Regions from separate parts of the Paenibacillus sp. FSL P2-0173 genome, predicted to be linked through region 2. Evidence: predicted binding sites of a transcription regulator. Region 2 holds the regulator's gene; each other region holds the start of a gene.

Region 1 (5,164 bases), on a different contig from region 2:
AGGTATTTTCCTTCTTTTCAGGATCAATACCCGCGATAACTGTCCAAGGAGCGGGGTCACCGCTGTTCTCCCATAAGCCCTCACTGGCAGCCATCTTCATCGGTTGTGTTTTCACTAAATATTGAGCCTGACCATGACCAAACAAAGGAATAGCAATGGCACTGATTAAGGCAACAATAATGCTCAATTTAAAAGAAGGTTTAAAAAAGTCCATATTCTTTTTGTGCATCAGCTTCCATGCACTGATACCCGCGATAAGAAATGCCCCCGTTGCAAAAGCAGCAAACAACGTATGCGGAAATTCCCATAACAGTTGTTCATTCGTTAACAGAGCAGCAAAATCTTTCATTTCTGCACGTCCATTTTGAATCTCATATCCTACTGGACGCTGCATGAATGAATTAGCAGCTAGAATCCACAACGCCGATAACATCGTACCGATAGATACCAGCCACATACAGATTAAATGGACCGTTTTGGACAATCTTTCCCAACCGAATACCCATAATCCGATAAAGGTCGATTCCAGGAAAAATGCAAGCAGCGCTTCAATCGCCAGCGGCGTACCGAATACATCACCGACAAAACGGGAAAAGTCCGACCAATTCATCCCGAACTGGAATTCTTGCAAAATCCCGGTGACTACGCCCAATGCAAAGTTAATCAGCAGAAACGTTCCCCAGAATTGAGCCATTTTTTTGTACAAGTCATTTTTTTTGATAACATACATAGTCTCCATAATTGCCACCAATAACGACAATCCAATGGAGATCGGCACATAAACAAAGTGAAGAATCGTTGTAGTTGCAAACTGCAACCGTGCCAAATCCAATACGTCCATGATGTTGCTCCTCCCCCTGCACTTCTCTTAACATTGGTTTATAGTGTCTGTAATCTGAAGTCTTCTACATTAGTGATAGTATTCACATTCTTACATATGCAGCGGTCACTTTTTAGAAAATGACTCACTCAACTACCTTCACCATGGTTGTCATGATCCGGCTTCAGATTATCCCCATTATATAGAATAAATTTAAATGAAATAGAATCGAAAATGTGAACATCGTGTCAAAGCCGTGTCAAAATGGTGTCCATTTGATGAAAACGCCCTAAACTCCATAATGAATGTGACATTTTCGATTGATCTATCCATTTATCCACCATAAAAAAAGAGCCTCTCTTCGTTCGGAGGTTGTACCTCCGACATCTGCAAGAGAGACTCATTGCGCTAAACCTAGGGATTCTATCAACAGCCATCTGTTCCTCCGTTCTTTTGAACCCGATTACGGTAGGAGGAAGGTGACATTCCAACATACTTTTTAAATTTACTATGAAAATAATCTGCATTCGCATATCCCACGTGTTCCGCCACCTGGTGTACCTTAATTCCTTGTGCAAGCAATTCCCTTGCTCGCTCAATCCTCACCTTATCCAGGTAGGCATTAAAGGCCTCACCCGTATGACTTTTGAACAGTTTGCCCAAATAGCCACTATTATAATTGAACATATCTGCCAGTAACTCCAGTCGCAAATTTTCATCATAATGACTATGTATAAAGTCAATCATTTGTTTCATGATGATGTCCTTGCCACTAGGATCAGTCTGGCCAATCCATTGCAACACATGCTCCAGCGAGTGATCCACCAGCTCGCCCAATGTGGAATAAGCATATACATCGGTTATAAAGCTGGAGTGCTCCTCTAGCACGGTTCGGCTGTGATCCTGTCCGGCTGCATACTTGTTCAACGCCAGTGTGAATGTTTGGGCGAACGCCGCCTTGATTGCAGATTCTGTGCGATAAATCCGTGGAAATTGCCCTTCCATTTCCTTAATGACACGGGTTGCAGCTTCACTATTAGCCATATCTAGCGCATAGTACAGCTTTTCTGCATAACGTATGGGATCATCTGTGGCACTATCAGACGCTCCACTCCTTTCAGTCTCGACTGTCTCCAATTCGTGTAGGTCTCCGGAAAGCATGGCTCTTTCTGCCCGGAACAAAAACGTACGTTCTAACAATCGTAGTGCCTGCTCAAAAGACCTAGGAATGTCGTTAAGAATGGCTACAGGATCACCGGCAGCCACATAAATTTCCTTTGCCCACGGCTTTAGCTCCTGTCGCCAAGCAGCCAGTAACTGAACAGCATCTTTCTCCGTTTTTAACGTGGCGGGAAGCAAAAGACCCATATATATTCCAGCCTCAAACACGATACCTCTGCCCTGCTCATGGCACAATTCTGTTAGCCGCTGCTTTGCTGCCGCCAGCCGAGCTTGCCGATCCCAGTCAGGTATACGTAAATCCAGCAGAATAACCTGATAGCTACTCCAGTCCAACGCTGGTAACACGGGCTGTTGTCCATGTTTTCCGTTACCGCTTTGATGTTCAGCTTGCTTGGATGCTCTGTGAAGAGAATCGCTGCTTTCCACAGCATTACGAGCATGCTCTTGATGAACCGGAAACAATAGTGCTTCGATCCAATTACGCTCATGGGAAGGCGGACTTCCCCATTTGCCATCTTCTTTCTCGTCCTCAATGTTTTGCCGTACCCGTTTCAACTCTGTCGTCATTTCTTCCTCATCAACTGGCTTCAGTAGGTAGCCATCCACCCCGAAGCCCATGGCTTGCCGTGCATAATCAAAGTCTGCATATCCGCTTAATATGAGAAAGTGAAACGGCTCTCCGTTCTTTTCACGTATGCTTCGTATGACCTCCAGCCCACTCATCCCGGGCATACGAATATCTACAATGACCAGCTCCGGTCGATGCTCTCCGAACTTATCCAGAGCCTCGCGTCCGTTCCCTGCCGTATCGACAATACGGAAGCCACAATTCCCCCAGTCAATAATGGAGGACAATCCTTCACGAATCGCAGGCTCATCATCTACAATCATTGCTTTATACATTCGACTCTTCCCCCCTTGGTATGGAAAAGTATACGGTTGTTCCTTCTTGTAATGCGCTTTCAATATGCAGTCCATAACGTTCGCCGTACATCAATGTTAGACGTTGATGTACATTACGCAGGCCAATACTGCTTCCTTCCGGCTCTTCCGTCCCCCTGATCCGAGCTAGCAGACGGGTCAGTTGCCCAGCTTCCATGCCAATCCCATCATCTTCTACTTTAATTTTTAGCTCTCTTCGTTCTATTGCAATATCTACCTTCACGGTAACTGGCTCTTCCTTATTTTCCAGGCCATGAATGACTGCATTTTCCACCAGCGGTTGTATGATTAAGGGAGGAATCGACAGGTCCGTCGCGCTTTCTTCCAAATTCACTTCATAAATCAAACGATTTCCAAATCTGAACTGCTGAATTTGTAAATAGGATCGCACCATATCCAGCTCCTGTAGTACCGTCGTTTTACCACTGCCAATCTCCAGATTCCGGCGCATCAGCCTGCCAAGCAAACGCACCGTCGTTGCAATTTCCGCTTCCCCATTCAGATGTGCTTTCATTCGAATGGATTCTAACGCATTAAACAGAAAATGCGGATTAATTTGGCTAGCCATCATTTTTAGCTTGATATCCTTTTGTGCCAATTCCAGTCTGTTGTTATGCTCACTCGTCTCATAGACCTGCGCCATGAGTTGGCGAATACTGTTCACCATATAGTTGAAACGGCGGGATAAATCCCCGATCTCGTCCCTTCCCTCCACACTCGATACCACATGAAAATCGCCCGCGGCTACCTTACCCAGTTCATAGCTCAACCGCTGTAGGCGTTTGGTAATCAGCCAGGAAATGATGGTGATCAGAATCAGTGCCATAACCAGCACCGCAAGAACACATAGAGCACCAATCAAGCTAATTCGGTTGGCTCCCTGTACAATATGCTCCGTCGAAAACACTGAAATAATCGTAAATCCGCTCACACTGGAGGCGGGCAGCAGCTCATCCACGATGATGTTGGAGGACTTTCCGTTGATTTTCGCTTCATATATTCCCTTACCCGCACGCTGAACATCAAAGCCCAAATGTAAATCTCCCAACGTCTGACCCACCGACTGCGGACGAGTAGCTGCGACCACAATACCATTACGATCTGCAATCAATGTTTCAAAGGGCTCCTTGCTCAGCATATCATTCAACTCGGTCTGACTCAGCGATATCATCAGAACTCCCTTGGTATTATATTCGGGAAATGGAATTTGCCGTACCAGGCTCAGGCGATTAACCGGGTTATCTTCCTTATCCTGAATGTAAAACCAGTTAATCGCCGTCCCCTTCAAAGCCGTTTGGAACCACTGCTGCCGCTCAATGTTAGAGTCCACTGGAATAAACTCCAGATTATTGACAAGCGTCGGATTGTACGAATAGAACCGGATGGTAGCAACCTCTCTATATTGCTGAGTATACTCATTAAAATCCTTGTATTGATGATACGCATTCATCAGCTCTACCATACCCGGATACCGTCTGTTCGCCATCTCCCTCAGCCTCTTATCGAACATGAGCCCATTTGAAATATCCGTTGGCACACGCAGTAAATTTGCCGTCTGGCTCTTGATCTTTTCCACATTGTTTACTGTCTGGGCAATTGCACTATTCAATGCCTGCTCTCGCAAATAAAAAGTAACGCAGCCGCCTACCACCAGCACCGGGATCATGACAATCAGTACATAGGAGAACAGCAGCTTATTCCGCATACGCATATTATTCATCAGAAGCCGTACTCCACGATTCATGTCATCCCTCCCATAAGATAAGCGCTTACATTTTTGTGTATTTTCACATCCTCTATCACGAGCTACATGTTTCCAGTTTAAAGCTTCGTAACCTCTATATCCATATTTTTTTGCAAAATTAAAAAAATGTGGCGAACGGAGTCACCACACTTTACGGATCATGAGCTATTTACGTACAAAAGGTTCGATATGCACTCCCTGCGGCAGCTTGTGCGGATCTTCCGGATTGATACGGTCATAGAACATAATACCGTCCAAATGGTCCATTTCATGCTGTACTACAATCGCTGCATAACCTTTGAAAGTCAATAGCTCCTGTGTTCCGTCTGGCAAATTGGCCTTAATACGAATTTTTTCATAACGAGGTACATATCCGGCTACGTACCGATCTACAGACAAGCACCCCTCACCTTGTTCCAAATAAATCATGGACGTGGAGTGGCTGACCAGCTTCGGATTAAACAACGCATACTCTA
Region 2 (5,164 bases):
GCTGGCAGAGTCGCATGTATATGGGAATGGCCTATTTTCAACTGGATGATCCAGCAGAGGCTGTATTCCATTTTCAGAAGGTGCTGGACCTGACTGAGCAGGCAGGACTAAAGGCGGTCATCTATAATGCGCTAGGCTGTCTGTTGGCAAAGCAGGCTGACGTAGAGGAGGCGCAAAAATGTTTTGCTCTCGCACATCAGTTCGATCCTGCGTTACCCGAGCCGCTGCACAATATGGAAGCCTGTTTGTCCGGTACCGAAATGCTTCGATACGACAGCTCCATGATGACCTGGATGTAGTTGTCAGACACCGAGTAAGACGATGCATGCCCACCTCCTCAGGCGGCGTGTGCATCGTCTTTTTTGGCTGTCTTAATTTCCAAACAGGCGATCTTCTGCTATGCTAATATATAGAGTTATTATTTTTGTAAGTGTCATAAGAAAGGATTAAGCCCGAATGAAATTTGCGGTATTGGATTTTGAAACGACAGGCACCCAGTCCGCGGATGACATCATTCAAGTCGGACTTGCAATTATAGATCATGATAACAGCATTTCCCGTGTTTACGGCTCTTATGTGAACCCTGGCAGATCTATTCCACCTTTTATCACTGGATTGACCGGAATTACAGACGATGACGTCAAGGATGCTCCTGCACTTGAAGAAATGATGATGGAGCTCGTGCCTATGCTGGACGATGTTGTGCTGGTCGGTCATAATGTGGCGTTTGATTTTAATTTTTTGCAAAACGCTCTGGATCGGTGCGGATATTTACCGTTTAGCGGAAGAATCTTGGATACAATGGATTTTCTGAAAATTATGTTTCCATCGCTATCTTCGTATCAGTTGGGTTTTGTGTCTTCTGAGTTCGGGCTGGCGCATGATCGCCCTCACCAAGCAGACAGCGACGCGTTGGCTACCGCTGAGGTGTTTTTAAAGTGTCTGGGTGAGCTTCAAGCATTACCTCTGATAACGATACAGCGGCTTAGTGATTTGTTTGCAGAGGAAGACAGTGACCTTGGATGGTTTCTTGATGGGGTGCGTGAAGAGAAAGAGCTTGATCCTATTCAGGATTTGGAGGGACATCAGTTTTTTCGTCAGCTTGCGCTAAAAGTGGAAGATTGGACGGAGCTAGCTGCACCGCGTAGAGAAGATGACCCGAATCCACTTTCAGGTGTTTCCTTTGAGGAGTACATGGATGATGTGCGGGACAATTTGCGTTCATCCTTGAGCCAATATGAGGAGCGCGAGGCGCAGATACAGATGATTGAGGGTGTAAATCAGGCACTGAGTGAAGACAAGCATCTGCTGATCGAAGCAGGTACAGGAACAGGAAAGTCTCTCGGTTATTTGCTCCCATCGCTGTATCACAGTGTAAAAAAAGGACAGCGCGTTATGGTAAGTACACATACGATCAACCTGCAGGAGCAATTACGCGAGCGCGACATTCCTATGCTGACCAAGGTGATTCCGTTTCCGTTCCGGGCTGCTATTTTCAAGGGTCGGGGACATTATTTGTGTCTGCGTAAGTTTGAACATAAAATAAACAGAAGAGACTTCGCGACACCGAAGGAAGACTTAATTACAGCGGCTCAGATGATCGTCTGGTTGACGCTAACAGAAACCGGTGATGATGAAGAACTGAATCTGAGCAACCGTGGAGGGGATTTCTGGGAAACGGTGGCGAGTGATTCAGAGTCCTGTCTTGGTCGTTCTTGTCCATGGTTCCGCAAATGTTATTATCATCGTGCACGCCATGAAGCAGGGATAGCGGATGTCGTTATTACGAATCACTCTAAGTTGTTCACAGACGTCAAAGCCAGTCACCAGTTGTTGCCGAGCTATGAACATCTGGTGATTGATGAAGCCCATCACCTGGAGGAAGTAGCTGGTAAGCACCTAGGTATGCATATGAAATATTTCACACTCGTGCATACACTGACGCGACTGTTCAAAGACAGCAAGAATGGACAACTGCCTTCACTTCGTCAACAGTTGGCAAAATCGGGGCACGAGAAGTCGGCGGATTGGGCTTCAACCATCGACCAGATGTATCCGCTCGTGTTAGAGGTTAAGGAAACTTGGGACCTGCTAAGCGACAAGCTGTTTGGCATGTTGCCAGAGCGAAGCGATGCGACACCGGGTGAAACAGGACAGTTTTCTTCCCGTCTCAAACCTTCGGCCAAGCCTGCAAAGTGGGATCAGGCGGGTGCTTTGGAAAATCAGCTATATGTAACGATGAGCGAAATTTTGCGCAAGGGCGACAAGCTGATGCTGGACGTCAAGGAAGAACATGACGATTATGCGGCAGATAGCCTTATTACAGATATCACGGGTCTGCTCAAGGATTTGGCGGGAATCCGAGAAAATTTGCGCTTTTTTATCCGACTCGATGATGAAACAACCGTATACTGGCTCGAAGCGAGTGGGCAATTCCGTAGTAAATCATTGCAATTTTATGCGGTGCCCGTCGATGTGAGCCGCCAGTTGAAAGAAATGTTTTTTGACAAAAAAAGAAGCATTATTCTGACGTCTGCTACCTTATCGGTAGATAAGTCGTTTCAGTACATGATCGATCAGCTCGGCTTGCAGGAGGCCGCAGATCAAGAGCGGCTGATGACTTCGCAGCTCCCGTCACCCTTTAATTACAGGGATCAGGTGTTGCTGGTCATTCCACGGGATTTCCCAAGCGTGAAGGGCAGTGTAGGAGATGCACACTTTGTAGATATGCTCGTTAGCTCTCTAGGAGCGACTGCTCAGGCGACGCGGGGGAGAATGCTCGTTCTGTTTACTTCCTATCGGATGCTCCGGCAAGTGTATGAGCCGCTCAAAGAGGCCTTAGCATCCAGCGAAATTACTGTGCTGGGACAAGGTGTGGACAGTGGGAGTCGCAGCAAGCTAACCCGCCGTTTTCAGGAAGCCAAAGCTTCTGTATTGCTGGGAACCAGCAGCTTCTGGGAAGGCGTCGATATTCCAGGAAAGGCTCTGACTTGTCTGGCCATTGTTCGCTTGCCGTTTCAACCGCCGAATCACCCGTTGCTGGAGGCAAAAAGCGAGCTGCTTCAGCAGCAGAAGAAGAATCCATTTATGAAGCTGTCTGTACCACAAGCGGTCATTCGCTTCAAACAGGGATTTGGTCGGTTAGTACGTACAGCGAGCGACCACGGGGTCGTTATCGTTTACGATACGCGTGTGATCGAATCCTATTACGGAAAGCACTTTTTGTACTCGTTACCGGGACCAAAAATGGAGCATATGCCATCGGAGCAAATGGTGCCCCGCATCGCCGAATGGCTCCAATCCGCCCCGGAGACAGAGGCATAACGGACGGACACTAAGTATGTTCGTTACAATTAGGGGGAGCAAGTATGAAATCAGATAAAATTTCAGAGGCTGTCGTACGGAGGTTACCCGTATATTTACGTTATCTGAATGCACTTCACAAACGGGAGGTGGCTACGGTCTCTTCTCAAGAGTTGGGACAGAGGCTAGATTTGAACCCGGCCCAAATCCGTAAAGATCTCGCCTATTTTGGAGATTTTGGTCGGAAGGGTATCGGTTATGATGTTTCTTATCTAATTGAGAAAATACGCCATATCCTGAAAATCGACCAGCAAATTAATGTCGTATTGGTCGGTGCGGGTAATCTGGGGCAAGCCCTTTCGAATTATAACGCTTATTTAAAAGACAATATGAAGATTGTCGCAGTATTTGATGCGTTTCCGGATAAGGTAGGGACCAAGATCAATACATTGGTCGTTCAACCGATGGATGAACTGGAAGCGACTGTGAAAGAAAAAAACATTCGAATCGGGATTATTACCGTACCTGATTTTGAAGCACAGCACGTGGCTGACAGGCTTATTGAGAGCGGAATTGGAGCGATCCTGAACTTTGCACCGACTACTCTCAAGGCACCGGCCAACATTCGGATTCATGCCACAGACTTTACAACTGATTTGCTTAGCCTCGCTTATTATTTGGAGGACGGAAAGGAAGAAACACAATATGACAGTGAATAAATGGATGATTAAAAACGGCTCTTTTGCCGTAAATGGATCAGAAGCTGGGGTAGTCCATGGTTTTATGATTGTGGAGGATAGCCGTATTACTTATATTGGCGAAACTTTGCCTGCGGGTGAGGAAGAGACGGAAGCGATCGATGGTAAGGGGCTATTGTTTTTACCTGGTCTGATTAATACTCATGGTCATGCGGCGATGTCTCTGCTGCGTGGGCATGGAGATGACTTGGCACTTCAAGTATGGCTTCAGGAGAAAATGTGGCCTATGGAAGCCAAGTTTACATCTACGGACGTGTACTGGGGTACGTCCTTGTCTGTGCTGGAAATGCTGAAAGGTGGAACAACGACCTTCCTGGACATGTACGATCATATGGATGAGGTGGCTCGTGTAGCTGAAGAGTCAGGTATTCGTGCAAGTCTGATGCGTGGAGCAATTGGACTATGCTCGGAAGAAGAACAGCGAATCAAGCTGGCTGAGGCCGTGACTTTTGCGCGTAACTGGCATGGTAAAGCAGACGGGCGTATTACAACGATGATGTCTCCGCACGCGCCATACACATGTCCACCTGCGTTTATTGAAAAATTCGTACAAGCAGCGCATGATCTGGACTTGCCACTGCATACGCACATGTCTGAGACGATCGCCGAAGTGGAGCAAAACGTACGCGACTACGGTTTGCGTCCAGTTGCACATTTGGATAAGCTTGGCTTTTTCTCCCGTCCTTCGCTTATTGCCCATGGCGTTCATTTGAACGACGAAGAAATAGCTTTACTGGCTGAACGTGGTGTAGCGGTTTCGCACAATCCGGGTAGCAACTTGAAGCTGGCAAGTGGTGTGGCAAGAGTGCCTGAATTGCTGCGTGCAGGGGTTACTGTTTCTCTCGGAACGGATGGTCCTGCCAGCAATAATAACCTGGATATGTTCGAGGAAATGCGTCTGGCGGCACTTATTCACAAGGGTGTATCCGGTGACCCTACGGCAGTTCCTGCAAGTGAAGCGCTGCGTCTGGCAACAGAATACGGTGCAAAGTCGATTGGTTTAAAAGAAGTAGGAGCGTTGGCAGCGGGCAACAAGGCTGACTTTATCGCGTTGGATCTGAATCAGGCACATTTCTTGCCGCGTACAGATCTTATTTCCCATG
Region 3 (5,164 bases), on a different contig from region 2:
CATAAAAGCTGTAGGGGAGAATAGATTCCGATCCGTCCGTACGTATCAGCTCCTTGAATCGACCTGTAATGGTATCGACCGCTTCCTCCCAGCTAATTCGTTCAAACTTCCCTTCTCCTTTGGGGCCTATACGTTTCAACGGATAGAGCACCCGATCAGGATCATATACCCGCTCCGTCATATTGCGAACTTTGTTACAAATAGCGCCTTTGGTAATAGGATGATCCGGGTTCCCAGTGACCTTGACTATCTTTCCATTTTCCTTGTGAAGCAGGAGCCCACACGTATCCGGGCAATCTAACGGGCATACAGCCGGAAAAATACCGTCCTGCTGCTCCGTCATCCGCTGTCCCCTCTGTAAGTCTTGTTGAAGCGTGGCCTCAGGAGGCGCGCTATTGCGATGATCCATAGTGTTGATGCTCCTTTCCGTTACCGTTTCCAAAAATTACACTGATCTTATCATATCCACAGCTTTGGCCTATGGCAAGAGAAGGATTTTCCCACACAGCCGCTCTCCAAAATATTAAAAAAATCCGTCTGCTGCATAGAGCAAAACGGATTTTTTTAAGAATCATAATTTTTTTCGACATCCTGTTTCATCATATCTTACCGAGGGTAAAAGAGATCAAGGCATTATGGGACGAGAGCACACTCATCCTCCATGCCAAATCATGGACCACTCCCAAAAAAATCCGCCATGACAGGTTTCGTTCCCCCGGGCCTGTCATGGCGGATTTGCTTTGTTTATTGCTGTTTAAAGTGCCGTAATTAAGCAGGATCACTCAACGGATTTGATGTGCAACCGAAGAAGTGGTTGGAGATTCATTCACTGGATGTGCGTTGGCTTGAGGCTTTTTTAAATAGGCCAACCAGTAGGCTCCAGCCACAAACAGGCTACCTCCTACCAAATTCCCCAGCCAGACCGGAATGAAGTTCATAACATAATCTGCCCATGAAAAGTGGCCTGCAAAAATAGCCGCCGGAATGAGAAACATATTGGCAACAACGTGCTGAAATCCAATAGCGACAAAGGCCATGGTCGGGAACCAAATCCCCATAATTTTGCCGCCAATTGAGTCTGTGCTATAAGCCAGCCATACAGCCAGTGCTACGAGCCAGTTACATCCTATACCCGATATAAAAGACTGCAAAAAGCTTTCATGTAGCTTATGTCCTGCCATATCCACCACTTTGTCCAGGTAAGGGCCCGTTTCTGTCAAACCCAGCACATGGCCAAAGAAAAATGCAACGAATAACGCACCCGCAAAATTACTGAGCGTAATAATCGCCAAATTACGAAGCATGGCCCCTGTCTTAATCCGTCCTGCCCATCTCGCCAAAGGGACCGCCATCATATTGCCGGTCAGCAATTCTCCGCCGGCGATCAAAACTAATACCAGACCTACAGGGAACACCGCAGCTCCAATAAAGGTGGCAATGCTCCCCCATTCTTTAGGCGCACTTGCAATAACACGTATATCCAGCAAAAACCCGAGTGCAATAAATGCACCTGCCAAAAATCCCAGTACCACCGCCACAGTCCACGGGTTGTTCGCCTTGGCCACTCCTGTTTCCACCGTCTTTTCGGCAATTTGCCCCGGTTTATAGCTCGCCATATGTCCCCGCTCCTTTAATATCTTTTCACTAAAATGTTCTTCTTTCATATTTTATTTAAAATCAGTGATTATGTTTGTGAAAAAAATCACTTTATCAAGCATTAAAAAAACAGCCCTTGGAAAAAGGACTGTCTTTTCTGTATTATTACATCTACTGCGCTACTACGCGCTTTGCATTTAGTTGTATTCTTCCTTTTCAACTGCTCTCAAGAACCAAATAACTCCACCGAGGCCTACCAGCGCTACGACTACAAGAAAAAGGATATAAAACAAATCCATAAGCTACTTACCCCCTAATCCTTATGCTACTCTATATTGTACTATAAGGATTCGTCCATACGTCTCAGATTGTTGACAAACTTATGAACAATGTCACAGACAAACCGAATTATACAGTAACTGGGTTCCGTTCGGATATTGTAGGCAATGCTTGTAAACCTGCTGCGTTCAGGAAATTCCAAGGCTTGTTATAATGCGGCTGGAAGAAGAAATCGACAAAGGCCAACTGGTCAATAGTCATATGATTTTGAATGGCTACGGATAGCGTGTTAATGGATTGCGTCAAATCCACCTTCGACATAATTTGTGCCCCCAAAATTCTCCGTGTCTCCTGCTCATATACCACTTTCAGTAATACCTTTTCGGAGGTTGGCATAAATTCAGGCCGGTAGCTGTCTTCAATGGTTACAGCTTCTACAGTCATGCCTTCGTCCGTTGCCGCCGCTTCCGTCATGCCTGTTCCTGCAATATTGTCTTCGTAAATTTTGATACCCGAAGTTCCTTGGGTTCCCATGTAGGCAATGGTTGGTTGTACCAGATTACGTGCTACCAGCGTACCCATACGAACTGCGTTGGTTGCCAAAGGGATATAAGCCGTTTTGCCTGTCGGATTATAGCGGATTGCACAGCTGTCACCTGCTGCAAACACGTCCGGGCAGCTACTTTGCATATAGTTATCCACAATGATCGCACCGTTAGGCAACATATCTACCTGACCTTTGAGCAGATCCGTTTGAGGTCGGAAACCGATGCAGAGAATAACAAGCTCTGTTTCATATTCTCCTTTAGAGGTCACGACTTTACTTACCTTACCGTTCGTACCCTCAAAACGACTCACCGTCTCGCCAAGTACCAGCTTAATGCCATGCTCCTTCAGGGAACTTTCAATCCGGTCTGTATACTCATGGTCCAAATACTTATTCAATATACGATCAGCACTGTCGATCAGTGTTACATTTTTACCGTTCATTTGGAAAGCTTCTACCAGTTCAACACCAATGTATCCAGCTCCGACAACTGTAATGTTCTGTACATGCTGGGCTTTCTCAATGATATCATTCGAATGATTATAGTTTTTACAGAGCAAAATATGATCAAGTTCAATGCCTTCCAGCTTCGGAATAATAGGCCATGATCCTGTGGTCACAATTAATTTATCAAATGTGTCTGTAAATTCTTCACCTGTTTGGAGATTACGTGCATGCAGCGTCTTGCCTGCCGTATCCACACTCGTTACCTCATGAAGCATCTTGGTCTCTACACCCAAGTCAGCCAGTTGATCTGGAGACGAATAAAACAGTCCGTGCGGATCTTTGACGACACCACCTACGTACAGAGCAATACCACAAGATAAGAATGAAATATTATCATTACGCTCATAAACGGTAATTTCGGCATCTGGATAACATTTAGCTGTGTTGACGATAGCTGCCGTGCCTGCGTGTGTACATCCGATAACTGCTACTTTCATGTTAAATTCCTCCTTGGTGTGTGGGCATAAAATGTATAATAATTGTGAATAGTTTCACGTAAACAGCTCGTTAGTGTTTGTGATTTATTTCACTTCATGTGCTTATTATAGTGTGATATTTTTCACATTACAATAGCTTTTTAAGATATTCACAATTTGTCCACATTTAAAAAAGAAAGGATATACGAGTTCAGTCGTTTGCTGAAATGTTTCTTTGCTCCATCCAGTTTTCCCTGTAAGCCTCCTGATTATGCCCTTGGAATCGACCTTCACATGATGCAACACACCTTAGACAAATGCATATGTAGAGAACAAAAAAGGTCCGTTTCCCGGAGACATTCCGGAAATCAGACCCTTTTTAAACATATACGTTGGAATTAAAGCGAAGCTACTATAGCAATTGCTCAATAGCTGCTTTCATCGCTTCTGGTGACTCCTTCGGTTCAAAACGACCCACAGGTACACCTTCACGATTCACAATGAATTTCGTGAAATTCCACTGAATTGTCCCATCTTCCTGTTCTCCAGGTTGTTGCTTTTTTAAATATTCAAACAGAGGCGCTGTATCCGGTCCGTTGACGTCCACTTTGGCGAATATCGGGAAACTAACCCCATAATTCAATTGGCAAAATTCAGCCGCTTCCTCGCTGCTGCCCGGCTCCTGACCGCCAAATTGGTTGCAAGGAAATCCTAATACAACTAATCCCCGATCCTTATATTCGTCATAAAGCTTTTGCAAATCCCCATATTGCGGGGTAAGTCCACATTTACTGGCGGTATTCGCAATAACCAGCACCTTACCGGTGTAAGTATCCAGAGAAACCTCCTGATTCGCTGGTGTTACGGCATTATGTGAATAGACAGACATACAGCATCCTCCTTCGTGTCGCTTGGTTTAGGTTACATAACCTATTTTAACCAAAACGTGACGGACATGCCAACATCCACAGTGACTTTACCGTGATGCCATCACTTCGAGTCTGCGTTCTTCGCGTTCGGAAGCGGACATTTTTGGGCAAGCATAACAATACCGCTGGCCTCCACCTGTCTTGTAATATTGGCAACAGGACGGTTTCATGTAGGTATTTTCACCGGGGCGGTAAGGATTGTCTAATTCAATGAGACGAACCGTAAACGGATTTCTTTTACGCCCGAATACCTCTCCCTCCAGCTCACGTGTCACATACATATAATCTTGTTCAAAGCGCTCCACATCCTGAGGATCAGTCAACGATGGCTGTACTCTATCCTTAAAATACAGCAATGTCAACGGAAACTGTCCCCACATTTGCCCAATAGATGCGCTCCCCACTGCAGCTATTGCCTCCAATATGGGCCGCATCTGCAAACTGTAAAAGTCACGTAACGCTTGCTGAGCCTGTCCGGAAGAATGGTCATCCCCATTGTTCCGCGTATTGTCCAGCTCTGTTAGGTCGATGACCTGGAGGCTAATAGAGGGATATTGACCTTCATAACAAATATGAAATCTGAGATTGGAAACGGACAGGTCCAGACGGCGTTCACACAGAGACACCATAAAATGCTGCGCAAACACGAGGCCACGCAACTGGTTCACAAAATAAACAGCTGCGGTCAAATCGTCTTCAGCACGCAGAAGATCGCTATAGTACTCCATTACAGAGCGGAGCTTCTCTGGTTCAAGCCATTCCGCCACTGGGCCGGAATATACTGCATCCTCCGGCGTGACTCTCACTATTTTCGCTAATTGCTCAAGCTGATTGTAATCCAGTGGTCTCATGGTATGTCCCCTTTAACCTCTTGCCGCTACTTGTGGTCT

What was found. The regulator Rex, encoded in region 2, represses fermentation and respiration genes when NADH is low (regulators of the CRP and FNR family bind a similar motif). The targets are predictions, from matches to a motif close to TTGTGAAATATTTCACAA.
Region 1: a site for Rex is predicted at 912-929, ahead of MKX30_RS25825 (cytochrome ubiquinol oxidase subunit I). Genes of this name have one in related genera too.
Region 3: a site for Rex is predicted at 1,691-1,708, ahead of MKX30_RS17635 (formate/nitrite transporter family protein). Genes of this name have one in related genera too.

What each region holds. Positions count from the first base shown of each region.
Region 1 is NZ_JBBOYK010000007.1:163,363-168,526, reverse strand. Features, by position in the region: gene MKX30_RS25825 (cytochrome ubiquinol oxidase subunit I) at 1-841, opposite strand, end outside; gene MKX30_RS25820 (response regulator transcription factor) at 1,247-2,905, opposite strand; gene MKX30_RS25815 (sensor histidine kinase) at 2,898-4,688, opposite strand; gene def (peptide deformylase) at 4,854-5,164, opposite strand, start outside.
Region 2 is NZ_JBBOYK010000001.1:721,069-726,232, reverse strand. Features, by position in the region: gene MKX30_RS03080 (tetratricopeptide repeat protein) at 1-299, shown strand, start outside; gene dinG (ATP-dependent DNA helicase DinG) at 457-3,324, shown strand; gene MKX30_RS03070 (redox-sensing transcriptional repressor Rex) at 3,369-4,022, shown strand; gene MKX30_RS03065 (amidohydrolase) at 4,009-5,164, shown strand, end outside.
Region 3 is NZ_JBBOYK010000003.1:282,262-287,425, forward strand. Features, by position in the region: gene MKX30_RS17630 (molybdopterin-containing oxidoreductase family protein) at 1-409, opposite strand, end outside; gene MKX30_RS17635 (formate/nitrite transporter family protein) at 783-1,616, opposite strand; gene MKX30_RS17640 (FAD-dependent oxidoreductase) at 2,005-3,366, opposite strand; gene MKX30_RS17645 (glutathione peroxidase) at 3,758-4,234, opposite strand; gene MKX30_RS17650 (hypothetical protein) at 4,322-5,125, opposite strand; gene MKX30_RS17655 (ABC transporter ATP-binding protein) at 5,138-5,164, opposite strand, start outside.